One region of the Streptomyces umbrinus genome, then DNA from elsewhere that is predicted to be linked to it. Evidence: predicted binding sites of a transcription regulator. Region 1 holds the regulator's gene; the other holds the start of a gene.

What was found. Region 1 encodes HrcA, which represses chaperone genes, less so after heat shock. Its sites were predicted from a motif close to TTNGCACTCNGNNNNNCNGAGTGCNAA; they were not measured.
Region 2: the regulator HrcA is predicted to act here: its motif matches at 5,242-5,268, upstream of groL (chaperonin GroEL).

What each region holds. Positions count from the first base shown of each region.
Region 1 covers NZ_JAUSZI010000002.1:7,819,210-7,826,382, forward strand. The annotation lists gene hemW (radical SAM family heme chaperone HemW) at 1-165, shown strand, start outside; gene QF035_RS34525 (DUF3097 domain-containing protein) at 409-1,212, opposite strand; gene QF035_RS34530 (MBL fold metallo-hydrolase) at 1,303-2,070, opposite strand; gene hrcA (heat-inducible transcriptional repressor HrcA) at 2,298-3,314, shown strand; gene dnaJ (molecular chaperone DnaJ) at 3,315-4,451, shown strand; gene QF035_RS34545 (nitronate monooxygenase) at 4,762-5,847, shown strand; gene QF035_RS34550 (16S rRNA (uracil(1498)-N(3))-methyltransferase) at 5,844-6,590, shown strand; gene QF035_RS34555 (hypothetical protein) at 6,871-7,173, shown strand, end outside.
Region 2 covers NZ_JAUSZI010000002.1:5,565,535-5,572,707, forward strand. The annotation lists gene QF035_RS24225 (NADH:flavin oxidoreductase) at 1-541, opposite strand, end outside; gene QF035_RS24230 (phospholipase D-like domain-containing protein) at 834-3,326, shown strand; gene groL (chaperonin GroEL) at 3,488-5,116, opposite strand; gene QF035_RS24240 (cold-shock protein) at 5,443-5,649, opposite strand; gene QF035_RS24245 (MoaD/ThiS family protein) at 6,105-6,380, opposite strand; gene thrC (threonine synthase) at 6,529-7,173, opposite strand, start outside.

The DNA of each region.
Region 1 (7,173 bases):
GAGGGGGTTCCGCTGGCGCTGCTCCATGCGGACGGGCTTGCGGCGTCTCGTCGGGCCCTCGCGGACGGTCTCCTTCAGCCTGGGCCGTACGAGGCCGGGAGCGCGGTGCTCACCCTGCGGGGGCGGTTGCTGGCGGACGCGGTGGTACGGGACCTGGTGGACTGAGGGCCTGTTTTCGCCCCCGCCGCCCCTACCCATTCCCGTCCCCTGGGGCTCCGCCCCAGACCCCGTGGGGGTGTGATTTCGGGTGCGGGCCCGGATGTGGCTGATCGCGCAGTTCCCCGCGCCCCTTGGGTATTTCAGCCTCTCCGGCGTTTGAGGAGCGGGGGTTCGGGGGCTGGCCCCCGAGTAGGTGACGGGAATGGGTAGGGGCGGCGGGGGCGAGAAAAAGCCCTGCGACCGCCCCGCTCACCCCGGTGCCGTGACGAAGTCGATCAGTTCCTCCACGCGGCCCAGGAGCTCCGGCTCCAGGTCCCGGTAGGAGTGGACCGAGCCGAGGATCCGCTGCCACGCGGCACCCGTGTTGTCGGGCCAGCCCAGGGCCCGGCAGACCCCCGTCTTCCAGTCCTGCCCCCGCGGCACGCGGGGCCACGCAGGGATGCCGACGGACGCCGGCTTCACGGCCTCCCAGACGTCGATGTACGGATGCCCCACGACAAGCGCGTACTCACTCGTCACGGCCTCCGCGATCCGCGACTCCTTCGTGCCGGGCACGAGATGGTCGACCAGCACCCCGAGCCGCGCATCCGCCCCAGGATCGAACTCCTCGACGATGGCGGGCAGATCGTCGATGCCCTCCAGGTACTCGACGACGACACCCTCGATCCGGAGGTCGTCACCCCAGACCCGTTCGACCAGTTCCGCGTCGTGCCGCCCCTCGACGTAGATGCGCCCCGCCCGGGCGACCCGTGCCCGGGCCCCGGGGACGGCAACCGAACCCGAAGCCGTACGACTGGGGCGTACGGGTGCGGACGACGGGCGCACCAGCGTCACCACGCGCCCCTCCAGCAGGAACCCCCGAGGCTCCAGCGGAAACACCCGGTGCTTGCCGAAGCGGTCCTCCAGGGTGACCGTCCCGGCCTCGCAACGGATCACGGCACCGCAGAACCCGGTCCCGGGCTCCTCGACCACGAGCCCCGGCTCCGCCGCCACCTCGGGCACGGGCTTGGGCTTCTTCCACGGAGGGGTCAGGTCCGCTGAGTACTGGCGCATTCGGATGACGATAGGAGAACGTCCCCGCCCGGCGCACCGAGCCCCCTGCGACACGCCGACAAGCCTCCTGCGACCCGGCCCCGCGAGCCCCTACGACGCGCCGAAACGCCGTGCCAGCGCGTCCCGTTGGGCCCGTACGAACCCGGCGTCGACCGCCGCCCCGTGGCCGGGCACGTACACGGCGTCCTCGCCCCCGAGGGCCAGCAGCCGGTCCAGGGCCGCGGGCCAGCGGGTGGGGACGGCGTCGGGGCCCGCCTGGGGTTCGCCGGACTCCTCGACGAGGTCGCCGCAGAAGACGATCTCCGGAGAGCGCGTCCCGGTGCCGTCGGTGCCGTCGGGGGCTCCAGGGCTTCCGGGGACCAGAACCGCCAGGTCGTGGCCGGTGTGGCCGGGGCCCACGTTCGCCAGCAGGACCTGCACTCCGCCGCCCAGGTCGAGCGTCCACTCGCCGGAGACGAGATGCCGGGGGCGGACGAGGAGATCCGCCGCCTCGGCGGCCTCGCCCGGATCGGCGCCGTTGCGTTCGGCGTCCGCCCGCAACTCGTCCCCTCCGTCGACGAGCACCCGCTCAAGGCCCACCGCTCCGAAGACCTCGACCCCCGCGAACGCCGCCGCGCCGAAGACATGATCGAAGTGCGGGTGGGTGAGCGCGAGATGGGTGACCCGCCCGCCCCCGAGCAACCGTCGCGCCTCCGTACGCAGCCGCGCGCCCTCCCGCAGCCCCGACCCCGCGTCGATCATGAGCGCCGCACCCTCGCCCACCACGAGCCCCACCGTGCAGTCCCACACCGGAAGCCGGCAGCGCCCGACCCGCGGACCCAGTTCCTCCCACCCGGCCTCTTCCCAAGTCACCCTCATACACCGACGCTAGCCCTACGCCCCGTGAAGTGCGCGGACAGTAGTCGGGACAGAGCAGGACAGCCCCGTACACGTCGTCGTGACATCGCAGGGCCGCCCTTGCCCGGGTCGCACCTACCGGCCGTACACTTGGCCCGGGGATGCTGGCACTCGCGCACGCTGAGTGCCAGGCAAGGCGATCGAGGATGATCGAAGACCGCGGGGAAGACCAGCTGGAGGTGTGCGCGATGCTCAGTGAACGCAGGCTCGAAGTGCTGCGCGCCATCGTCCAGGACTACGTGGGCACCGAGGAGCCGGTCGGTTCCAAGGCGCTCACGGAGCGCCACCGGCTGGGCGTCTCCCCGGCGACCGTCCGTAACGACATGGCGGTCCTTGAGGACGAGGGCTACATCGCCCAGCCGCACACCAGCGCCGGCCGTATCCCCACGGACAAGGGCTACCGCCTCTTCGTCGACAGACTCGCGGGCGTCAAGCCGATGACCGCGCCGGAGCGGCGGGCGATCCACAGCTTCCTCGACAACGCCGTCGACCTCGACGACGTCGTGGGGCGGACCGTCCGGCTCCTCGCGCAGCTCACGCGGCAGGTGGCCGTCGTGCAGTACCCGTCCCTGACGCGGTCGACCGTGCGTCATGTGGAGCTGCTGTCGCTGGCCCCGGCTCGCGTCATGCTCGTACTGATCACGGACACCGGCCGGGTCGAGCAGCGCATGGTGGACTGCCCGGCGCCCTTCGGGGAGGCCTCTGTGGCGGATCTACGCGCGCGGCTCAACAGCCGGATCGCGGGCCGCCGTTTCGCGGACGTCCCGCAGCTGGTGCAGGATCTCCCCGACGCTTTCGAGTCGGACGACCGGGGGACGGTCGCGACGGTGCTCTCCACCCTCATGGAGACCCTCGTCGAGGAGACCGAGGAGCGGCTGATGATCGGCGGCACCGCCAATCTGACCCGCTTCGGACATGACTTTCCCCTCACCATCCGTCCGGTCCTGGAGGCACTTGAGGAGCAGGTCGTTCTCCTCAAACTCCTTGGTGAGGTCAATGATTCGGGCATGGCCGTACGGATCGGTCACGAGAACGCCCATGAGGGACTCAACTCCACGTCCGTCGTCTCGGTCGGCTACGGTTCGGGCGGCGAGGCAGTAGCAAAACTTGGCGTGGTCGGCCCGACGCGCATGGATTACCCCGGAACGATGGGAGCGGTACGAGCGGTGGCACGGTACGTAGGACAGATCCTGGCGGAGTCGTAAGTGGCCACGGACTACTACGCCGTACTCGGCGTGCGCCGCGACGCGTCCCAGGACGAGATCAAGAAGGCATTCCGGCGGCTCGCACGCGAGCTGCATCCGGACGTCAATCCCGATCCGAAGACGCAAGAGCGCTTCAAGGAGATCAACGCCGCGTACGAGGTGTTGTCGGACCCGCAGAAGAAGCAGGTCTACGACCTCGGCGGTGACCCGCTGTCCCAGGCGGGCGGCCAGGGCGCGGGCGGCTTCGGCGCCGGCGGGTTCGGGAACTTCTCGGACATCATGGACGCCTTCTTCGGTACGGCGTCGCAGCGGGGCCCGCGGTCGCGCACGCGGCGCGGCCAGGACGCGATGATCCGGCTGGAGATCGACCTCGACGAGGCGGCTTTCGGTACGACGAAGGACATCCAGGTCGACACGGCCGTCGTGTGTACGACGTGCAGTGGCGAGGGCGCAGCGCCCGGCACCTCCGCGCAGACCTGCGACATGTGCCGCGGTCGCGGTGAGGTGTCCCAGGTGACACGGTCCTTCCTGGGCCAGGTCATGACGTCCCGGCCGTGTCCGCAGTGCCAGGGGTTCGGGACGGTTGTTCCGACGCCGTGCCCCGAGTGCGCCGGTGACGGGCGGGTCCGCTCGCGTCGGACCCTGACCGTGAAGATTCCCGCCGGTGTCGACAATGGCACGCGGATCCAGCTCGCGGGCGAGGGCGAGGTCGGGCCCGGTGGTGGTCCCGCCGGTGACCTCTACGTAGAGATCCACGAGGTCGCGCACTCCACCTTCCAGCGGCGCGGTGACGACCTGCACTGCACGGTCACCATCCCGATGACCGCGGCGTCTCTCGGCACGAAGGTTCCGTTGGAGACGCTCGACGGGATGGAGGAGATCGACATCCGTCCGGGTACGCAGTCCGGGCAGTCGGTTCCGCTGCACGGCCGTGGGATCACGCATCTGCGGGGTGGGGGGCGTGGTGATCTCATCGTGCATGTCGAGGTCATGACGCCGACCAAGCTTGATCCCGAGCAGGAACGGCTGCTGCGCGAGCTGGCGCAGCTTCGGGGGGAGGAGCGGCCCACGGGTCAGTTTCAGCCCGGGCAGCAGGGGCTGTTCTCCAGGCTGAAGGACGCGTTCAACGGTCGCTGAGGGTTTGTTTCGCCCCCGCCGCCCTTACCCATTCCCGTCCTCCTGGGGCTCTGCCCCAGACCCCGTGGGGTGCGTTGTCGGGTGCGGGTCCGGATGTGGCTGGTCGCGCAGTTCCCCGCGCCCCTGAAGACCTGGGGCGCGGGGAACTGCGCAGTCTTTTGGGGGTTCGGGGGCGGAGCCCCTGAGTCAGGGATGGGAATGGGTAGGGGCGGCGGGGGCGAAGAACTCTCCCCGCGGCCCAATTCCCGTGGCTTATGCCCGGGGGAAGGCCGGATTCGGACTTGTACGGAGGACGTGACAACATGCCGTCATGTCCTCCGCGCTGACCGATCTCTTCCCACTCCCGATCGTGCAGGCCCCCATGGCGGGCGGCGTCTCCGTGCCGCAGCTCGCAGCGGCCGTGTCCGAAGCCGGCGGGCTCGGTTTTCTCGCCGCCGGGTACAAAACGGCCGACGGCATGTACCAGGAGATCAAGCAGTTGCGGGGCGCCACCAGCCGCCCGTTCGGCGTGAACCTGTTCATGCCGCAGCCCGAGTACGCCGACCCGGCCGCAGTCGAGGTCTACGCCCACCAACTGGCCGGCGAGGCCTCTTGGTACGAGACCGAACTGGGCGACCCCGACAGCGGACGCGACGACGGATACGACGCCAAGCTCGCCGTACTCCTCGACAACCCGGTACCGGTCGTCTCCTTCCACTTCGGCTGCCCGACGCGCGACGTCCTGGACTCCCTGAGCCGGGCCGGCACGCTGACCCTCGTCACGGCGACCACCGCCGAGGAGGCGCAGGCCGTGCAGTGGGCGGGCGCCGACGCGGTGATCGTGCAGGGCGTGGAGGCCGGCGGCCACCAGGGCACCCACCGGGACAACCCGGAGACCGACGGCTCCGGCATCGGACTGCTCTCGCTGATCGCGCAGGTCCGCGAGACCGTGCAGATCCCGATCGTCGCGGCCGGCGGCATCATGCGCGGCAGCCAGATCGCCGCCGCGCTCGCCGCGGGCGCGAGCGCCGCCCAGCTCGGCACGGCGTTCCTCGCCACCCCCGAGTCCGGCGCCAACGCCGTGCACAAGCAGGCACTGACCAACCCCCTCTTCGTACGTACGGAGTTGACGCGCGCCTTCTCCGGCCGGCCCGCGCGGGGTCTGATGAACCGCTTCATGCGCGAGCACGGGCCGTACGCGCCCGCCGCCTACCCGGACGTCCACCACCTCACCTCCGCGCTCCGCAAGGCCGCGGCCAAGGCGGGGGACGCCCAGGGCATGGCGCTGTGGGCGGGACAGGGCCACCGGCTCGCGCGCGAGCTGCCCGCCGGGCAACTGGTCGAGGTGCTCGCGGCCGAACTCGCCGCCGCCAAGACAGCGTTGTCGTCCAACTCGGGCGGGGGCCCGGTCCGTTGACCGCCCCGGTGTTCGTGGTGGACGTGGTGCCGGGCGGGCCCGAGTTCGTGCTCGACGGGCCCGAGGGGCGGCACGCCGTGTCCGTGAAGCGGCTGCGGGCGGGAGAGGACGTCGTCCTCACCGACGGGCTCGGGCGCTGGGCCGAGGGCGTCGTCAAGGCCGCCGAGGGCAAGGACCGGCTCGTGGTGACGGACATCGCCGAGGTACGTGAGGAGCCCGAGCCGGCTCCCCGTATCACCGTCGTCCAGGCCCTCCCCAAGGGCGACCGCGGTGAACTCGCCGTCGAGACCATGACGGAGACCGGTGTCGACGAGATCGTCCCGTGGGCCGCGTCCCGCTGTATCACGCAGTGGAAGGGCGAGCGGGGGCTCAAGGCGCTCGGGAAGTGGCGGGCCACCGCGCGTGAGGCGGGGAAGCAGTCTCGGCGGGTGCGGTTTCCGCTGGTCGCGGACGCGATGACGACCAAGCAGGTTGCCGCGTTTCTCGCCAAAGCGGACCTTGGGGTGGTGTTGCACGAGGACCGGGCGTACGGGGGCGAGCCGCTGGCGACGGCCGAACTCCCTTCCGCCGGGCGGATCGTGCTCGTCGTGGGCCCCGAGGGCGGCGTGTCCCCTGCGGAGTTGGAGGCCTTCACCGAGGCCGGAGCGAAGGCCTGCCGGCTGGGCCGCAGCGTGCTGCGCACCTCCACCGCAGGCACGGCCGCGACGGCCCTGCTACTGACCCGCACGGGCCGCTGGTCCTGACGCCCAGTTTTCTCGCCCCCGCCGCCCCTACCCATTCCCGTCCCTTTTCGGGGGCCAGCCCCCGAACCCCCGCTCCTCAAACGCCGGAGGGGCTGAATACATTGCGGCCCGGGCCGACACTTTCAGCCCGTCCGGCGTTTGAGGACGAGGCCGTTCAGGCCGATAAGGGGGGTCTGGGGGCGCAGCCCCCAGGGGACGGGAATGGGTAAGGGCGGCGGGGGTGGAATCCTGGCTGCATGCGGTCTATCGAGCTTCGCTCGGGGGTGGCACGCTGCCGTCTATGGGGGCATTGAGGCGTTTACGGGGTCGGCTGGGCGGGCGGCGGGGACCGGTCGCGGCCGGCGCCGTCGTCGTGGCCGTGTTCGGCGCGGTCGCGTGTGAACCCGGCAACGGAATCAGCGCCGCCGCGGTGGCGATCACGACCGACCAGACGGGAACCCGCGAGCTGGAGAAGCAGGGCGTCGACGTCCAGTGGCTCAGCTGCACCGCCTCGTACGGGAACAACGGGGACAACGGGCAGACCGGCGGGAGTTCTCCCAGCGTGCGGAGTTTCGCGACCGTCGACTGTGTCGGGGAGGAGAAG
Region 2 (7,173 bases), 2.3 Mb from region 1:
GCGCGCCGTGCAGTTCGACTCCGTCGAAGCCGATGCGCTCGGCGGCGGCAGCGGCCTCGGCGAAGGCCTGGATGACGTCGTCCAGGTCCTGCTGGGTCATGGCCTTGCCGGTGACCTCGGCGCCTTCGGTGTGGATACCGGACGGGCTGACGGACGGGGCGTCCGCGAACGGCGGCTCGCCGGCCCTGCGCACGCTCCCGATGTGCCAGAGCTGCGGCACGATCTTCCCGCCCGCCGCGTGCACGGCCTCGGCGACCTTCGCCCACCCGGCCAGCTGCTCCTCACCGTGGAAGCGCGGAATGTCGTCGCTCTGCCCGGCCGAGTCGTGGCCCACGTACGTGCCTTCGGTGACGATCAGGCCGACCCCGGCGGCGGCACGGCGCGCGTAGTACGACGCCACGTCCTCCCCCGGAACACCGCCCGGCGAGAACTGCCGGGTCATCGGCGCCATCGCGATCCGGTTCGGAACGGTCAGGCCGTTGAGGGCGACGGGCCGGGAAAGGATCTCGGCCGCGCGGGAGGCGGAGGGGGCGACAGTCACGTAGGAGCTCCTCGTGGGGGTGGAGTGGTCGAGTGGTGGTCGAGCGGTCAGTCGGTCCATCTGCGGATCCAGGTGTACGCATGCGCATCCCCGTTGGTATGTGCATGCGCATGGATCACTCCCCCAATCAACCACCCAAGTGACCAGGACATTCCACTTCCCCGCCTCCGACCCCCCGTGATCCCGGCCACACCTCCGCACCCGGTCAAGGCCGACCTGTTCGCGCGTGGGATCGATCGCGTGATCTATAAAGTGTGGTGGCCATCAACACCATTCGAACGCAAGGGAACAGATGGGTAGACAGATACGGTGGGCGGCCGCTCTCGCCGTCCCCCTCGCCCTCGGAGCCACACTGCTCGCTCCGACGACCACCGCACAGGCGGAGACGGTCGTCTCCGGGAACTACACCTCGGTCTTCAACTACCCGAAGCCCACGGGCGCCTACGACTACTCGATCAGCACCGGCGCCGGTGAACTGATCGACCTCGCGGCGCCGGACTCGACCCTCTATATGGGGATGTACTGGTTCAGCAGCGCGACCCTGCGGGAGAAGCTCGCCGCCGCGCAGGCGCGGGGTGTGACCCTGCGCATCGTCGCGGAGAGCGTGAACTCCGGCGACCTGGGCCAGCTGCCGCTGACGGGCGACTCGACCCTCACCCGGTGCAGCAACGGCTGCCTCGGCAACGGCTCGGGCGACGCACGGGCGATCAACCACGACAAGTACATAGTGCTCGACGCGCTCACCGACGGCCGCAAGAACGTCGTCTGGCAGAGCTCGCAGAACCTCGCGGGCGGCCAGGACGGCGAGATCAACAACGCGGTCGTCGTGGCGAACAACGCGACCCTCGCCACCCGGTACCGCAACCACTTCAACGACCAGGTCGAGCACGCCGGCGACAGCCTGCACACGACGTACGACCACACCACGGGCGACCCGAACTCCCCGGTCGAGGCGTACTTCTCCCCGCGCGACACGGCCTCGGACGCCACTCACTACGGCAACGCCGACATCCTCGCCTCGTTCATCGACCAGGTCGACTGCACGCACGACGGCAAGATCAGGATCGCGGCGGCCGAGCTCGACCAGCGCTCCACCCGGCCCGCCGTCTACGAGGCCCTGGAGACCAAGCGGACCGAAGGCTGCGCCATCGAGGCGAACGTCCGCGACCTCAGCGACGGCGGCGGCAACAACGGCGTCAACGAACTCGCCGGCCTCGACATCGCGGCCTACGGCAACCGCCCCGGCGGCTGCCGCTACAAGGCCACGGCCACCGCGTCCTGCAACCGCGGCACCGTGCACTCCAAGTACCTGCTGACGGAGTGGAAGAAGGACGACGGCACCCAGGTCCAGCACGTCTACACGGGCTCCCACAACTGGACCGCGGGCTCGCTGAAGACCAACGACGAGACGATCCTGCGCATCGACGACGCGGGCACCTACCAGGCGTTCGTCGCCAACTTCGACAAAGCCCGCGCCCTCGTGGTCGACGTCGACGCCACGAAGTACGGCTCGACGTCCCAGCACTACTCCCGCGTCAACGTGAAAGCCAACGGCGACCAGCACTACAGCGCCGTCGCCTCCGGCGGCACCTCCGCCGTCTACACGGCGGTCGTGTACGAGCAGGGCGACCGGCACGACGCCTCGGACACCGAGCTGGGCACCGACGTGTACATCCGCATGTACAAGGACGGCGTACCCCTCTGGGACGAGAAGCTGCTGAGCAACAGCGGGACCGGTACCACCTGGTCGCACCAGAAGCCCGACGTCGGCGTGGACGACCAGGGCAACGCGACCGTCGTCTGGGCCAAGGACGACGACGGCAACAAGTACGCCGACATCGCCGTACGCAGGATCACCCCGGACGGGACGGTCACGACCCTGCCGCGCCCGCACGCCTCCGGTGACGGCGACCAGTTGCGGCCGACGGTCGCGGTGGCCGGCGACGGGTCCTACGGCGTCGCCTGGGAGAGCACGGCCGACGGCTCGACGCTCAACCAGGTGTACGCGAGCAGCTGGTCGCCGACCGGCGCCGCGCGCTACCAGGACGTCCAGGTCAGCACGATCAACTCCGGTGCGGCCGGGTCCAACCGTCGGCCCGACGCGGCGATCGACGACGCCGGGAACATGGTCGTCGCCTGGGAGGAGGACGCGGACGGCAACGGCGGCATCAACATCGGGGTGGCGAAGCTGAACACCTCGGGCGGCTTCGCCGTGGCCCGCAAGGTGGCCAACTCGCTCACGGACGGGCAGCAGACCAGGCCCGCGGTGGCGTCGGCCGGTGACGGCCGGTTCGTCGTGGCGTGGACGGACGAGTACACCACCGGCTCCGGCACGCTGGTGCGGCCCCAGCGGATCCAGCACCGCGTCTTCTCGGCGGCCGGCGCCGCCGCGGCGGCCGACCGGCGGACCACCGAGGACGCCACCGAAACCGGCCCCTACGTCGACGGCAAGCGGCCGATCTCCGACCAGGCCGACGCCGATGTGGCGGTCGCCGACGACGGCAGCTTCGTCGTGGCGTGGAAGGAGGCCTTCGACGTGTTCGTCGGCAACCCCGCGACCCTGCACGCCGGTCAGGACGACGTCTGGGCCCGCGGCTTCAACGCGGACGGGACCGCGACCGACCGGCTCGTTCCCACCCGGATGAACGTGGTGACCGGCGGGGGCCAGGGCGGCCCGGCCGTGGCCCTGGCCGCGAACGGCCGTCTGGCGCTGACGTACTCGGACGACTACGACGGCAACGGCCACAACGAGATGCGCCTGCGGGACGCGTTCAAGAACGCCTGATCACGGCCCCGTCGGCGGAACGCCGGCGGAAACGCCCGAGGGCGGCACCCCTGGAATGGGATGCCGCCCTCGTTCGCGTAATGCGAAGTACTGCGTAATGCGAACTGCGAAGTACTGCGAACTGCGATGAACTACCGAGCCTTGGCTGCTTGCGCAGGGGCTCAGAAGTCCATGTCACCGCCCGGCATGCCGCCACCGGCGCCGGCGCCGGCACTGGCCTTCTCCGGCTTGTCGGCGATGACGGCCTCGGTGGTGAGGAACAGCGCGGCGATGGACGCGGCGTTCTGCAGGGCAGAGCGCGTGACCTTCGCCGGGTCGATGATGCCTTCGGCGATCATGTCGACGTACTCACCGGTCGCGGCGTTGAGGCCGTGGCCGACGGGAAGGTTGCGCACCTTCTCGACGATGACGCCACCCTCGAGGCCACCGTTGACGGCGATCTGCTTGAGCGGGGCCTCCAGGGCGAGCTTCACGGCGTTGGCGCCGGTCGCCTCGTCACCCTCCAGGTCCAGCTTCTCGAAGACCGAGGAGGCCTGGAGCAGGGCCACGCCACCACCGGCGACGATGCCCTCCTCGACGGCCGCCTTCGCGTTGCGAACGGCGTCCTCGATGCGGTGCTTGCGCTCCTTGAGCTCGACCTCGGTGGCGGCACCGGCCTTGATGACGGCCACGCCGCCGGCCAGCTTCGCCAGGCGCTCCTGGAGCTTCTCGCGGTCGTAGTCCGAGTCGGAGTTCTCGATCTCGGCACGGATCTGGTTGACGCGACCGGCAACCTGGTCCGCCGAACCCGAGCCGTCCACGATCGTCGTCTCGTCCTTGGTGATGACGATCTTGCGAGCGCGGCCGAGCAGCTCAAGGCCCGTGTTCTCGAGCTTGAGGCCGACCTCCTCGGAGATGACCTCGCCGCCCGTGAGGATGGCGATGTCGTTCAGCATCGCCTTACGGCGGTCACCGAAGCCCGGGGCCTTGACGGCAACGGACTTGAAGGTGCCACGGATCTTGTTGACGACCAGGGTCGACAGGGCCTCGCCCTCGACGTCCTCGGCGATGATCAGCAGCGGCTTGCCCGACTGCATGACCTTCTCCAGGAGCGGGAGCAGGTCCTTGACGTTGGCGATCTTCGAGTTCGCGATCAGGATGTAGGGGTCGTCGAGGACGGCCTCCATACGCTCCATGTCGGTGGCGAAGTACGCCGAGATGTAGCCCTTGTCGAAGCGCATACCCTCGGTGAGCTCGAGCTCCAGACCGAAGGTCTGGGACTCCTCGACCGTGATGACGCCTTCCTTGCCGACCTTGTCCATCGCCTCGGCGATGAGCTCGCCGATCTGGGTGTCGGCGGCGGAGATGGAGGCCGTGGAAGCGATCTGCTCCTTGGTCTCGACATCCTTGGCCTGCTCAAGGAGGGCACCGGAGACGGCCTCGACGGCCTTCTCGATACCGCGCTTGAGAGCCATCGGGTTGGCGCCGGCGGCTACGTTGCGAAGGCCCTCGCGGACCAGCGCCTGCGCCAGAACGGTCGCGGTGGTCGTACCGTCACCGGCGACGTCGTCCGTCTTCTTGGCGACTTCCTTGACCAGCTCAGCGCCGATCTTCTCGTACGGGTCCTCGAGCTCGATCTCCTTGGCGATGGAAACACCATCGTTGGTGATCGTGGGGGCGCCCCACTTCTTCTCGAGGACGACGTTGCGACCCTTGGGACCAAGGGTGACCTTGACGGCGTCGGCGAGCTGGTTCATCCCGCGCTCGAGACCGCGCCGTGCCTCCTCGTCGAACGCGATGATCTTGGCCATGTGAAGTGGTCCTCCCGGACTGGGGTGGAATCTCCAGGACCGCGCCCGCGCCCGCGACGGACGGCCTGCCGACCTCGTGGTTCCTTGCCCCACCCGGCCTGCGGGCCTCACCGACCCGGTCCTCGTTATCACTCTCACCTTCAGAGTGCTAACGCCAATGATTAGCACTCGACCCATGCGAGTGCAAGCGGCTCACGATGATCCGCAGGTGGGAGCAGGTGGGAAGAGAGCGCACGGACGGGGCGCGAGCATGCCGAAGGGCCCGCACCCGGTGGGGTACGAGCCCTTCGGAAGAAGAACGTCGCTGCAGTAAGTCGGCGCGTGCTTCAGCCGGTCGCCAGTCGGACCATGTCCGCCTGCGGCCCCTTCTGGCCTTGCGAGATCTCAAAATCGACCCGCTGACCCTCTTCCAGGGTGCGGTAGCCGTCCATCTGAATCGCGCTGTAGTGGACGAAAACATCCGCACCACCGTCGACCGCGATGAAGCCGTACCCCTTCTCCGCGTTGAACCATTTGACGGTGCCCTGAGCCATGCCTAACTCCCCTATTACTGGCCCTTGCACAGACCCGCACTTCGCGGATCCGGGTCAGACCTCACCCCCCAACGGTTGGGGGTGTGCGCCGGAACGCGTCGACCGCGGCTGAATGTATCCGTCCAACTGCCGTCTGCAACAGGTCAATCCGACGAGAATTCCGGGCACGACCGATCGGGAATATGTGAAGAATTCACGAAGATTCAGGGCAAGTCGGGCCCCATGAATGCCATAAAAGGCTCAAAAAGGCGGGGCACTTTGGCTACTTCTTGTCGGGCTTCGGGCGGGATCTCAATGCGCCCGGCGTGCGGATCGAAGCAGGTTCCCCAACTGTACCGCGCTCAACCATACAGAATTGCCCCTTCCGCTTCTCTCACGGAGGGGGCAATTCGATGAACTCTCGGTGACGGCCGTTACCGAAGGTAATGATCAGCCCTCGGCACGGCTCCCGACGGTCAGCCGCCGGCGACGGCGGGAATGATCGACACCCCGGCCCCGTCCGGCGTCGCCGTCTCCAGCCCCTGCTCGAAGCGGACGTCGTCGTCGTTCACGTACACGTTGACGAACCGGCGCAGCTGCCCCTGGTCGTCCAGGACCCGGGCGGCGATCCCGGCATGGTTCTTCTCCAGGTCGGCGATGACCGCACCAAGAGTCCCACCCTCAGCAGAAACCTCGGCCTTGCCGCCCGTGTAGGTGCGCAGGATGGTGGGGATACGAACGTTGACGCTCATGGGGTTAGACCTCCGTCGGAGTGGGTGGCCCGTTCAGGGGCGCGGGGAACTGCGCAGTCTTTGTCTTTAGGGGCTCGGGGAACCGCGCAGTCTTCAGGGGCGCGGGCAACTGCGCGACCAGCCCCCACGCGCCCGCAGGATGAAACGACTAGCCGAGCCCAGCCTCACGGAAGGAATCCAGGTTCGGCCGGATCGTCGCGGTCAGCCCCGTGTCGGAAGCAACCGCGTCCAAGGTCTTCAGACCATCCCCGGTGTTGAGCACAACAGTGGTCAGACTCGGATCCAGCAGACCGTTCTCGATCAGCTTCTTCGCCACGCCCACCGTCACACCACCGGCGGTCTCCGCAAAGATCCCCTCGGTCCGCGCCAGCAACTTGATCGCGTCGACCACCTGCTCGTCGTTCACGTCCTCCACGGCCCCACCCGTACGCCGGGCGATATCGAGAACGTAAGGACCGTCCGCCGGGTTACCGATCGCGAGCGACTTCGCGATCGTGTTCGGCTTCTGCGGCCGTACGACGTCGTGCCCGGCCTTGTACGCCACGGACACCGGCGAGCAGCCCTCGGCCTGTGCACCGAAGATCTTGTACGGCTTGTCCTCGACGAGCCCGAGCTTGATCAGCTCCTGCAGGCCCTTGTCGATCTTCGTGAGCTGCGAGCCCGAGGCGATGGGCACGACGAGCTGGTCGGGCAGTTGCCAGCCGAGCTGCTCACAGATCTCGTACGCCAGGGTCTTGGAGCCCTCCGCGTAGTACGGCCGCAGGTTGACGTTGACGAAGCCCCAGCCCTCGCC